Regions from separate parts of the Microbacterium sp. LjRoot45 genome, predicted to be linked through region 2. Evidence: predicted binding sites of a transcription regulator. Region 2 holds the regulator's gene; each other region holds the start of a gene.
The links. Region 2 encodes HrcA, which represses chaperone genes, less so after heat shock. Its sites were predicted from a motif close to TTNGCACTCGNNNNNNNCGAGTGCNAA; they were not measured.

Region 1 (4,277 bases), 1.1 Mb from region 2:
GGCGCAGACTCGGACGTCGGCGACACGGACATGGCGTCAGCCTAAGTCACCAGCGGTTGTGGACGTCTTCGGCGAATCCCACGAGTCCCTCGAACAGCATCCCCTCGAAGGTGCCCGACCAGACCCCGAAGCACTGGTCCGTCCGCGACGAGAGCGGACCGAGGCGACGCGCCGACCGCTTCGCGTGGAAGGGCACGAGCGCGGCATCCAACCCTCCCCCCGACACGTGCCAGGGACGAGACATGTCCGCCGCGTCGAAGTCCCAGGCGAGGTCCTCCGAGATCTTGTGGAGCTCGCCGTCGACGAGGATGCCGTTCTCCGTCGACCCCGTGCCGTCGGTCCAGCGACCGCCGACCTGCAGGCCGATCGTCCGGCCGTCGACCACGCCCGATCCAGCGCCCCAGTTCCAGCGGACGTCGTACGGCCACCGGCCGCGTCCGTGATCGAGCACGGCCCACGATCCGGCCGGGACGGCATGCTCGACGCCATCGACGATGACGACGCCCGTCGCCGGGAGCGCCACATCCTTGACGGTGTACTGGAACCGGTGGCGCGTCCAGGGGACGACGACCGCGAGACAGTCGTGCTCCGGCGGCCGGGCCACCGTCACGTCGAAGGAGACGTCGGGGATCTCGGCGAACAGCCGCCACGCGTCGGCCCCCGGCGTCACCGACACGGCCAGGTCTTTCGCCCGCGCGATCGCGGCGCCGTCGCCGAGGGTGGGAGGCAGGTCCACGTCGTGCGCCGGGACGACGGTCGCCGTCCGACCGCGCTCCTGACCCGAGCGGCGGTCGAGCACCCACACCTCGTGCACCGCGGCGTAGTCCAACGACGAGACGGTCAGTGCCAGCACATGCGTGGGCGTGATGATGTTCCAGTACTCCCAGCGCTTGTTGCGCCCCCAGTGATGACGACCGTCGATTCCCGCCGTCGTCACGAGCGGCCTGCGCGCGAAGCCGACCGCAGCCGGATTGAGCGAGCCGTCCTCCGACGTGAGGGAGACGACCCGCGTGAGCTCGCGCTCGATCATGCGAGGGCGGGGCGCGGCGGCGTGCGCATCGCGGCGGTCTCGGTCATCGGCATCCTTGCAGACGGTCCGTTCGGGGTGCCCCGATCATACGCCCGCGCACGACGAACCGCCCCGGTCGTGGCGACCGGGGCGGTTCGGATCGCGAGCGCGCCAAGGGTTACTGCTCGGTGGGCTGCGGCCCGGTGGGTTACTGCTCGGTGGGTTACTGCTCGATGGGCTGCGGCTCGTCGGCGCTCTCGTGGGTGCGGATCGTGGGCGCGGCGCCGTCGGCGACGACCTCGACCTTGCGCGGCTTGGCCTTCTCGCTCACCGGGATGGTGACGGTCAGCACGCCGTTGCTGTACGTGGCGGCGATGCCGTCGTTGTCGATGCCCTGACCGAGGTTCAGCTGGCGCAGGAAGCTCGCCGCCTCGCGCTCGCGGGTGATCCACTTGACGCCCTCACCGGCAGCGAGCGTGCGCTCGGCGCGGATGGTGAGGAGCTGGCCGTCGACGTCGATGTCGACCGAGCCCGGGTCGATCCCCGGCAGGTCGGCGGACAGGACGTAGTGGTCGCCGTCGCGGTACAGGTCCATCGGCATGCGGCGCGGTCCCCGACGCGCGTCGAAGAGGCTCGATGCCAGGCGATCGAGGTCACGGAACGGGTCATACGTGGCCATGGTTCTCTCCTTCTAGTGCGTGTGATGTTGCGTGGTCTCAAACTTGAGCCCTATCGACTCAAGTGACTCCAGATTAGCACTCGAAGGGCGAGAGTGCTAAGCGTTCTCGACCAGCGAACGCCCGCGGCATCCGGGGTTCTTCATGCGGGCGTGCGACGCGTGCGACGCGGGCGGCGCGAGCGACCCGAGAAGGTGACGCAATCTGCGCATGCGGGGCGAGAAGGTGGCGCGAACGGTGATATCCACGCCGTCGAGGCGACCGATTGCGCCACCTTCTCGGGCGGGCACCGCACACCGCGCCACCTTCTCGGGCGGTCAGGGCAATAGGAGGCGAGATAGGCGGGCGAGGGCTCCTCCACAAGGGGGGCCAGCTCGGCAAGTGTCCCCGGATCGACGGCGCGGCGGGTCGCGAGGCTCGCGTGCGATCAAGAGTGAGGGATGCCGCGACCACCCGCCCCGCTCCCCCGTTCACTCGGCGACGCGTTCCGCGTTCGCGATGGCATCCAGGCGGGAGTCTCGGCCTCGCGTCTCCGATCGCGCGACCTGATCGCGCCGTTCCACGGCGTCCGCACCAGGGTGCCGCAGCCGAGCGCGCACGAAGCGGATGCCGTGCCGGTCGACGACCCGTCCGCACGTGACCGAGCGGTCCGGGAGCGCACGCTGCGGAGCGCGATCGCGTACGCCACGGTCATGCCGGCATCCGCGTTCTTCACGGGGCGTACCGCGGCGATCCTCTACGGTCTGCCCCTCGATCCGGGCGACGGGCTCGAGGTCGGTGTCGTCGCGCCCTCCCGCGCGCCGCGAGGCGCCGGCATCCGCGGGGTGAAGATCGAGGGCCATCTCGTCCGTCTGCGGACCGTCGACGGACTCCCCGTGAGCAGCCCCGCCTCGACCTGGGCGATACTCGGGCGGGACCTCTCGGTGCGCGAGCTCGTGATCGTGGGTGACGCCATCGCGCGCATCCCGCGAGGGCGCTCCGGCATCCCGCTGCCCGACGCGCGGATCGGCACGCTCGCGCAGCTGGCCGCCGCCACGGATGCCGGTCCGCGGCGCGGCGTCGCGCGTCTGCGCGCAGCACTGCCGCTCATCCGAGAGGGCAGCAGCTCTCCGCTGGAGTCATCGTTCCGGTTGGACGCCGACGCGGCGGGTCTTCCCCGCCCCGACCTCGATGTGGAGATTCGCGACCCGCGGGGGAAGCTGCTGGGGATCTCCGAGATCGTCTACCGAAAACATCGCGTCGTGGTCGAGGTCGAGGGCGATCACCACCGGACGAGCCGCGCACAGTGGGATCGCGACCTCGAGAAGTACGCCGCCTACGCCGCCGCGGGCTGGGAGGTCGTGCGGATCACCGCGACGCACCTGCGCCAGGGCCGCGCCGTCGACCTGGTGCGCGCGGCGCTCGCCCGACACGAGTGACCTGCACACACCCACGCACGGGCGTGTGTCCGGTGTTCGCCGCGCAAGATTGTGGCGCACTCGGCGGTCTCCGTCCGAAGAAGGTGGCGCAATAGGAGGTTTCCGCGTCGTCGAGGCAGCCGATTGCTCCACTTTCGCGGGTAGAGACCACCGGTTACGCCACCTTCACAGGCGAACACCACCGAGTGCGACACCTTCACAGGCGAACACCACCGAGTGCGCCACCTTCACAGGCGAACACCACCGAGTGCGACACCTTCACGGCGCGAACGTCAGCACTCGATGACGTTGACGGCCAGGCCGCCCTCGCTCGTCTCCTTGTACTTGTGCGACATGTCGATGCCCGTCTGCCGCATCGTCTCGACGACGGCATCCAGGGACACGTAGTGACTGCCGTCGCCACGGAGGGCGAGCCGCGCAGCCGTCACCGCCGTGGAGGCGGCGATCGCGTTCCGCTCGATGCACGGGATCTGCACGAGTCCGCCCACGGGGTCGCACGTGAGGCCCAGGTGGTGCTCCATCGCGATCTCCGCGGCGTTCTCGATCTGACGGTTCGTGCCGCCCATCACCGCCGTGAGCCCCCCGGCCGCCATCGCGCACGCCGACCCCACCTCGGCCTGGCAGCCGCCTTCCGCGCCGGAGATCGACGCGTTCGCCTTGAACAGCGAACCGAGCGCCGTAGCCGTGAGCAGGAAACGCCGGATGCCGCGACGGCGGTTGGCCTCCACGGTGAGGTCGTCGTCGGCGACGGGGTCGGCGGGATGCATGCCCAGGAGCGCCGACCCGACGAGCTCGCCGTAGGGCGTCACCGCGTTGCCGGAGCCGAGACCCGAATCGGCGAGGAAGCGCCACCAGTACATCGCGACGGCCGGGACGATCCCGGCCGCGCCGTTGGTCGGCGCGGTGACGACCCGACCCCCCGACGCGTTCTCCTCGTTGACGGCGAGCGCGAACGCGCCCAGCCACTCGCCGGGCAGCTCCCGCTTCCCATCGCTCTCGACCTCGTCGAGCTGCGCCCGGATCGCGCCGGCGCGCCGCTTCACCTTGAGCATGCCCGGCAACACCCCGTCGGCGTGCAGTCCCGCTTCGACGCAGCCGGCCATGGCATCCCAGATGGCGTCGAGTCCCGCGGCGACCTCGGCCTCCGATCGGCGCGACTCCTCGTTGCGCCGC
Region 2 (4,277 bases):
GGTGAGGACGTCGCCGGCCTGGATGCCGGGGCGGATCTCGAGGTCGACGGGACCGTCGAGCGACTCGATCGTCGTCTCCGTGCCGAGCACGGCGTCGGGCATCGAGACCTCGAGGGTGGCGAGGAGGTCGTCGCCGTCGCGGCTGAACACCTCGTGCGGCGTCACGGTGACCTCCAGGTAGAGGTCGCCGTTCGGGCCGCCGGCAGGGCCGACCTCACCGGACCCCGGAAGCTGCAGGCGCAGGCCCGTCTCGACGCCGGCGGGAATGTCGACCGACACGGTCCGACGTGCGCGCACTCGGCCCTGACCGGCGCACGTGCCGCACGGGTAGGGGATGGTCGTGCCATAGCCCTGGCAGGTCGTGCACGGTTGCGAGGTCACGACGTTGCCGAGGAGGCTGCGCACGGTGCGCTGCACGTGTCCGGCACCGTGGCAGATGTCGCACGTCACCGGTTGGGTGCCCGGCTGGCAGCAGGAGCCTTCGCACGTGTCGCAGAGCACCGCCGTGTCGACCTCCACGTCGCGGTGCGCGCCGAAGACCACATCGCCGAGGTCGAGCGTGACGCGCACGAGAGCATCCTGGCCACGCTCGCGGCGTGACCGGGGTCGTCCGGATCGCCCTCCGGCCGCGCCTCCGAAGAAGGCCTCGAAGACGTCGCCGAACCCGCCGAACCCGCCTCCGGCGCCCCCGAACGGGCTGCTGTCGCCACCCATGTCGTAGCGCTGACGCTGCTCGGGATCGCTCAACACGTCGTAGGCGTGAGTCACCAGCTTGAACCGCTCCGACGCGTCCTCCCCCGGGTTGACGTCGGGGTGGAGTTCGCGTGCCAGGCGCCGGTACGCCTTCTTGATCTCGTCGGGAGTCGCCTCGCGCGACACTCCGAGAACCTCGTAGTGGTCAGCCACATTCGCCTTTCCGCCCGCTGCCGGGCGCGGTCATGCCGATCGCGTCAGCGAGACTTCTCGTCTTCGTCGAGCAGTCGGCTCAGATAGTGCGCGACGGCGCGGACCGCCGCGAGATTCGTGGGATAGTCCATCCGGGTGGGGCCGAGCAGGCCCACCCGCGCGCGCGTACCCGTGGCGTCGTAGTCGCCCGCGATGACCGACGCCTCCGGAAGGCCGAACGGCTCGTTCTCCCGGCCGATGCTCGCCGCGAGCCCCTGCTCGTCGGCCACCATCTCGCCCATGAGTCGCAGAAGAGTCACCTGCTCCTCGATCGCCTCGAGCAGAGGGTAGATGCTGCCGCGGAAGTCCGCCTCGCGACGGGCGAGGGTCGCGCTCCCCGCCATGACGAGCTTGTCCTGCCGGAACTCCTCGAGCTCTTCGGCCACGATGTGTGCGACGGTCCGCAGCGCCTGATCGATGCGTTCGTCGGTGGCCGCAGTGGCGAGGAACTCGGCGAGCGCCTGGGCGCCGTCGCGGACGCTCTTGCCCGTCACGAGATCGCCGACCCCGCGCTTGACTCGGGCGACCTCGGCTTCATCGAGCTCTTCCCGGAGGAAGGCGAGCCGCTGCGATACGCGGCCGGTGTCGGTGACCACGATGACGACCACACGGCGGGCGCCGAGGTGGACGAACTCGACGTGCGACACGTTCGCGCGCGCGAACGACGGGTACTGGACGATCGCGACCTGTCCCGTGAGTTGGGTGAGGGAACGGACGGTGCGCACGAGGAGGTCGTCGAGGTCGCCGGGTCCGTCGAGGAACGACGCGATAGCCGTCCGCTGGGCCGCCGTGAGGGGACGCAGCTCCGCGAGGTGGTCGACGAACACGCGGTAGCCCTTGTCGGTGGGCACGCGACCCGAGGACGTGTGCGGGGCGACGATGAGATCCTCGTCCTCGAGGAGCGCCATGTCGTTGCGGATGGTCGCGGCAGAGACGCCGAACTGGTGGCGATCGACGATCGACTTGCTGCCCACGGGCTCGTGCGTGTCGACGTAGTCCTGCACGATGGCCCGCAAGACCTGGAGTCCGCGTTCCGAGACCATGCCTGTCCTCCGTCCGATCGTCCGCACTGGCACTCGTGAGTGCTGAGTGCCAATTCTATCTCGGGAGCACGCCAGGCGCGTGACGAACCGGAGGGCGGGTCCGATCTGCGTCCTCAGGCCGTCAGCGCGCGGACCACGGCGTCGGCGAGAAGCCGCCCCCTCAGCGTGAGGACGACGCGACCGCGCACGGCAGCGGCACCGTCGATGAGACCGTCGGCGATGAGGGATGCCACGGCGCGCCGGCCCTCGCCGGTGACGTCGGAGACGGCGAGCCCGTCGGAGATGCGCGATCGCAGCAGCACGCTCTCGAGCCGCCGAGCCGCCGCATCGGGGCGCTCTCGACCGGCCGCCGGCGAGGCACCGGATGACACACGCTGCGCATAGGCGGCGGGGTGCTTGACGTTCCACCACCGCAAGCCGTCGATGTGGCTGTGGGCGCCCGGGCCGTACCCCCACCAGTCGTGTCCCTGCCAATAGGCGAGGTTGTGCCGGGACCGCTGCCCCGGCGCCTTCGCCCAGTTGGACACTTCGTACCAGGCGTAGCCCGCGCCGCCGAGCAGCTCGTCGGCGAGCTCGTACATGTCCGCTTGCAGGTCGTCGTCGGGCGCGGCCACCTCGCCTCTGCGGATCTGTCGTTCGAGCTTCGTGCCGTCCTCGATGATGAGGGCGTACGCGGAGATGTGATCGGGGTCGAGCGCCACCGCGGTCTCGAGCGAACGCCGCCAGTCGTCGAGGCTCTCCCCCGGTGCCCCGTAGATGAGGTCGAGGCTCACCGCCAGGCCCGCGCTCCGAGCGGCGTCGACGGCCGTGGCGACGCCCGCCGGGTCGTGGGTGCGGTCGAGCGCCGCCAACACGTGCGGCACGGCGGACTGCATGCCGATCGACAGGCGCGTCACGCCGGCATCCTTGAGTCGCCCCGCCAGCAGCGGCGTCACCGTGTCGGGGTTGGCCTCCACGGTGACCTCCGCATCCTCCGTGAGCGCGAACGCGGTGCGGATGCCGTCGAGCATCCGAGCCAGGTCGTCGCCCGGAAGGAGCGTGGGGGTGCCGCCGCCGAAGAACACCGTCGCCGCCGGGCGGAGGGGGCCTCGTGCGCGGAGGACGTCCGCCGAGAGGGCGATCTCCCGCAGCACCTCGTCGGCGTACGCGTCCTGCCGGGCACCGCGCAGCTCGGTCGCCGTGTAGGTGTTGAAGTCGCAGTAGCCGCAGCGCACCCGGCAGAAGGGCACGTGCAGGTACACACCGAACGGCGTCTCCGGCGAGATGCTCACATCGGACGGGAGTGACCCGTCGGCGGGCGCGGGGTCGCCCAGAGGCAGCGCAGCGCCCATCAGGCGGGCGTCGTGTACAACGGCGACAACGCCCGCAGGTAGCCCTGGAACAACTCGCGTCGGCGACGCTTCACCAGGGCCGGCAGCATGCGGTACAACGTCTTCACCGGACGGTCGAAGGCGCGGACGGTGAACCACACCTCATCGGCATCCGTCCACTCCAACACGAACGACTCCTCGCCGCTCACGACCGAGCCGCTGACGGTGCCGAGTCCGAAGCCGACGCGGCGAGGCTCCTCGATCACGTAGATGACGCGCAGCTGGGCGTCGGCGCGGTGTCCCTTCACGCGCCCGTGCACGCGGACGGTCGTCCCGGCGCCGACATACGGGGTACCGTCGGCGTCGAAACGCTGGTCGGCCTCGAGCCTGCTGGGCGCGAGCGGCGTGCCCTCGGCGTCGAAGCTCACTCCCGAGTACATCGGTCCGGATGCCGGTCGGACATCCGAGACGGTGAGTCCCGCTCCCCGCAGCGCCGCCCACGACAGGAGCGTGTCCGCCGAGGTCTCGAAACGTGCCTCGCCGCTTCCGATGCGCCACGAAGCCTCCGCGGGGAGACTCCGCTCGGGCGGATACCCCATGAGGTCGGCGGCCTGCGTGGCCCCGACGGCGGCGTAGTCCACCGTCCCGTCTTGGAAGCTTCCACGGCGCATGCGAACAGCCTACCTTCGCCTCTTGGGGGCTACTTCTTGTCTTTGCCCTCGACGTCGCCCGACAGCGCAGCGATGAACGCCTCCTGGGGGACCTCGACGCGGCCGACCATCTTCATGCGCTTCTTGCCCTCCTTCTGCTTCTCGAGGAGCTTGCGCTTGCGCGTGATGTCGCCGCCGTAGCACTTGGCGAGGACGTCCTTGCGGATGGCCCGGATGTTCTCGCGGGCGATGATCCGCGCGCCGATCGCAGCCTGGATCGGCACCTCGAACTGCTGGCGTGGGATCAGCTTGCGCAGCCGCTCCGTCAT
Region 3 (4,277 bases), 980 kb from region 2:
ACGTGATGAGCACCACCGCGTCGGGCTTGGCCGCCGCGATCGTGGACACCTGGGCGTCGAACGAGCTGTCGCCGTCGTTGTACGACGCCTCAGCCACGACCGAACCACCGGTCGACTCGAACACCTCCTTGATGACACCGAAGAGGCCGGTGCCGTAGGCGTCGTTCTGGTAGATGATGCCGATGTTCTTGTGGCCGTCCTCGGCGATCAGGTTGCCGAGAACCTCACCCTGGAGCAGGTCGCTCGGAGCGGTGCGCCAGTAGAGGTTGTCGTCGTCCCACGTCGTGAAGTCGGGCGAGGTGTTCGCCGGCGAGAACGTGATGATGCCCGCCTGGACGTTGGAGTCGAGGAACAGCTTCGTGACACCGGATGCCGCGGCACCGATCATCGCGGAGACTCCCGCGTTCTGCAGCTTCGGGACCGTGGTCTCGAACGCCTTGTTGTCGGCGTCACCCGAGTCGCCGGGGGTGAACTCCACCTCGAGGCTCTTGGCGGCCTCGTTGATCTCGTTGACGGCGAGGAGCACACCCGCCTCTTCGGGCGGGCCGAGGAAGGCGAGGCTGCCGGTCTGGGGCAGCACGCTGCCGATCTTGAGGGTGAGGTCCTCTGCGACAGGCGCACTGCTGTCGCTCGGCGCCGGCGTGCCACCGCCGCCGGCGCAGCCGGCGAGCAGAAGGGCGCTGACACTGACGACGGCGATGCCGCCAAGGACCTTGCCCGCACGCGAACGTGTGAAGACGGTCATGTTGCTCCTTGCTATGGATGAACAAGGGACGACCTCGGGTGCCGTCCCAGTTGGAATCAACCTAATCGCCGAGACGCGTCACCAATGTTGCGATCCGTTAACGCTGTGAAACGTCATGATCACGATGCGATAACGGCATCCCCCACCCGTGAGCGGCGTGCGTGGCGCAGCGTGTCCGCCATGAGCACGACGAGCGCGAGCCACACCAGCCCGAAGCCGATCCAGCGCTCGAGAGGCATCGGCTCGCCCATGATCCACGCGCCCGTGATGAACTGCAGGATCGGCGCGACGAACTGCAGGAGCCCGATGACCGTGAGGGGCGCGCGGCGCGCACCGGCCGCGAAGAAGAGGAGCGGCGTGGCGGTCACCGCGCCCGCCAGCAGCAGCAGGGCGGCGTGCCCCGGACCGGCCTGGCCCATCGTGAGACCCGTGGTCGCCGCGACGACGATGAGCTGGACCACGGCGACGGGGAGCAGCCACAGCGACTCCAGGGTGAGCCCGCTGATGGCATCCACACTCGGACCGATCTGCTTCTTCACGAGACCGTACGCGCCGAAGCTCGCCGCGAGGGTCAGCGCGATCCACGGGAAGTCGCCGTACCCCACCACGATGACGATGACGGCCAGCACGGAGATGCCGATCGCCACCCACTGGGCGATGCGCAACCGCTCCCCGAGCACGAGGACGCCCAGGAGCACCGTCACGATCGGATTGATGAAGTAGCCGAGGCTGCCCTCGATCACGTGGCCGGTGAGCGTGCTGATCAGGAAGACCTGCCAGTTCACATAGATGAGGAGGCCTGCCACGATCGTCCACAGGACGAGCCGGGGCGTGCGCAGAATGGCCCACAGCTTCGCCCACGTGCGCGTCACCGTCAGTAGCACGGCGCAGAACGCCAGGGACAGGATGATGCGCCAGGAGACCACTTCCCACGGGCCGGTCGGGGTCAGCGTGAGGAAGTAGAGGGGCATGAAGCCCCACAGGAAGTAGGCGATGAACGCCAGCACTCCCCCGCGCACCTCATCGCCGTCACGGACGGAACGCGCGGAAGGTGTCATGGGTCCAAGCCTAGGACGGTCATGACGCCGCGCGGCCTTCGGGAGCGACGACATCCTGCCGTTCGTCGCGACGCGACTGCCAATACCCTCGGCGCCGGCAACGACGAAGGGTCCGGATGCCACGGCATCCGGACCCTTCGGTCAGCTGTATGCGATCAGCGGACGACGACCGCCAGCACGTCGCGAGCCGACAGGACGAGGAACTCGTCGCCGCCGAACTTCACCTCGGTGCCACCGTACTTGCTGTAGATCACGCGGTCGCCGACGGCGACGTCGAGCGGAACGCGGTTGCCGTTGTCGTCGATGCGACCGGGGCCCACCGCGACGACCTCGCCCTCCTGGGGCTTCTCCTTCGCGGTGTCGGGGATGACCAGTCCACTGGACGTGACCTGCTCAGCCTCGACCTGCTTGATGACGATGCGGTCCTCGAGCGGCTTGATGGAAACCGACACGGTCTACCTCTTTCTTGCTTCAGGGGTCATGCGTAAAGACTCATTAGCACCCGCACACCGCGAGTGCTAATGCCAGTCTAGGGCGATGCTGGCACTCGTGCAACGCGAGTGCCAATCCTCCGACGCGCGGCGACACGCGGTGCCGCATAGGCTTGCCCGGTGGACCACGCCGAGCTCGCGACCCTGCTGACACCGGAGGCGCTGCGTCTGCTCGACTCGCTCGGCCGCATCGACTCGACCGACGACGTCGCCGCCGCCGTCAGCCGCCTGCGCGCCGCCGGAACCCCTCCGGAGCTCGTGTCGGCGGTGGTCGGTCAGGCGCGACTGCGCACCCGCGCCGCCGCGAAATTCGGGCCGTTCGCCGAACGCATGCTGTTCACCCGCGCGGGGCTGGAGCAGGCCTCCCGCCTCGCCGTCGCGGCCCGCCACGCCGGTCGATTCCGGGATGCGGGCATGACGCGCGTCGCCGACCTCGGATGCGGCATCGGCGGCGATGCACTGGGGCTCGCGGGGATCGGCCTGCACGTGCTCGCCGTCGACGCCGACGAGATCACCGCCGCGATCGCCGCGTACAACCTCGCCCCGTTCGGCGACACGGCGACCGTGCGCCACGCGACCGCCGAGTCCACCGACCTCGCGGGCATCGACGCCGTCTGGCTCGACCCCGCCCGCCGCTCCGCCGGACACAGCGAGACGCGTCGCACGCGCGCGGCCGACTGGACGCCGTCGCTGGATTGGGCGTTCGACCTGGCATCCCGGATGCCGGTGGGGATCAAGCTGGGTCCGGGCTTCGACCGCGAGCAGATCCCCGACGGCGTCGAAGCCCAGTGGATCACCGTCGACGGGTCCACGATCGAACTCGTGCTGTGGTCGGGTGCCCTCGCCCGCCCGGGCGTCGCGCGAGCCGCGCTCGTCGTCCACGGCGATGCGGCGCACGAGCTGACGGCATCCGGCGACGCCCCCGATGCCCCCGTGCGTCCGCTGGGCGCGTACGTGCACGAGCCCGCGGGCTCGGTCATCAGGGCCCGTCTCATCGGCGAGGTGGCGCGGCGCCTGGATGCCGGCATGATCGCCGACGGCATCGCCTACCTCACGTCGGACACGACCACGACGAGCCCGTTCGTGCAGACGTTCCGCGTGCGCGAGCAGCTGCCGTTCGACCTCAAGCGGTTGTCGAAGGCGCTCCGCGAGCGCGGCATCGGCACGCTCGAGATCAAGAAGCGCGGCGTCGACATCGACCCGGCATCCCTGCGCACGAAGCTGAAGCTGCGGGGCGACGCTGCGGCGACGCTCCTGCTCACGCGCGTGGACGGTGCGCGGGTCGCGCTTCTCGCCGACCGCCTCTGACCGTCGCGCCGAACCTGGGGAACCGGTGGCCGTTCAGCCGAACAGCGGCCCCTGCGTCGAGGCCCACCACAGCCAGCCGCCGCTGTACACGAGCGACAGCGCGCTCAGGCACAGCGCCCAGACGGCCACGCCCCGGCTCTCCCACGGGCGACGCAGGGCGACGACGGCGAGCGACGCGCCCAGGATGCCGATGAGGAACCCCCATCCGACGAGCAGCGACACGAGCAACCCGAGGACGGCGAAGGTCAGCGCCCACGGCGCGCTGCGGGGCAGCGGAGCGGGCGGGGCAGGCGCCCACCGCACCTCCGTGTGCACGGGAGCGGTCACCGCGACCGGTTCGGTCAGCGCGCGCTGGAAACCGCCGCGGTGCTCCCCCGGCAGCCTCACCGTCTCCCCGGGCACGACGTCGCTCGACGCCGACTCGATGATCGGCACGGGAAGCTGCGGCACATCGGCCGGCAGGGCGGGCGGGTCGTCGGGCCTGCTCATGCGCTCACCGCCACCTGGATCTCGGTGACGGGAAGGGTGGAGTCCGCACCGAACTCGAGCGTCGAGGCGGGACGCCCGCTGCGGATCAGTTCTGCCGCGAGGGCGGCGATCATCGCGCCGTTGTCGGTGCACAGCGACAGCGGCGGGATGCGCACCGCCACTCCGGCGGCCTCGGCGCGCGCAACG

Region 1: the regulator HrcA is predicted to act here: its motif matches at 1,762-1,788, upstream of ACSQ18_RS12580 (Hsp20/alpha crystallin family protein).
Region 3: the regulator HrcA is predicted to act here: its motif matches at 2,344-2,370, upstream of groES (co-chaperone GroES).

Annotation. Positions count from the first base shown of each region.
Region 1 is NZ_CAXUQM020000001.1:2,634,081-2,638,357, forward strand. Features, by position in the region: gene ACSQ18_RS12570 (TetR family transcriptional regulator) at 1-32, opposite strand, end outside; gene ACSQ18_RS12575 (DUF2804 domain-containing protein) at 47-1,030, opposite strand; gene ACSQ18_RS12580 (Hsp20/alpha crystallin family protein) at 1,233-1,688, opposite strand; gene ACSQ18_RS12585 (hypothetical protein) at 2,127-3,104, shown strand; gene ACSQ18_RS12590 (L-serine ammonia-lyase, iron-sulfur-dependent, subunit alpha) at 3,377-4,277, opposite strand, start outside.
Region 2 is NZ_CAXUQM020000001.1:1,527,769-1,532,045, forward strand. Features, by position in the region: gene dnaJ (molecular chaperone DnaJ) at 1-906, opposite strand, end outside; gene hrcA (heat-inducible transcriptional repressor HrcA) at 951-1,988, opposite strand; gene hemW (radical SAM family heme chaperone HemW) at 2,102-3,319, opposite strand; gene ACSQ18_RS07245 (DUF1990 family protein) at 3,319-3,969, opposite strand; gene lepA (translation elongation factor 4) at 3,999-4,277, opposite strand, start outside.
Region 3 is NZ_CAXUQM020000001.1:547,395-551,671, reverse strand. Features, by position in the region: gene ACSQ18_RS02445 (ABC transporter substrate-binding protein) at 1-745, opposite strand, end outside; gene rarD (EamA family transporter RarD) at 865-1,803, opposite strand; gene groES (co-chaperone GroES) at 1,959-2,255, opposite strand; gene ACSQ18_RS02430 (THUMP-like domain-containing protein) at 2,415-3,602, shown strand; gene ACSQ18_RS02425 (hypothetical protein) at 3,636-4,091, opposite strand; gene tsaD (tRNA (adenosine(37)-N6)-threonylcarbamoyltransferase complex transferase subunit TsaD) at 4,088-4,277, opposite strand, start outside.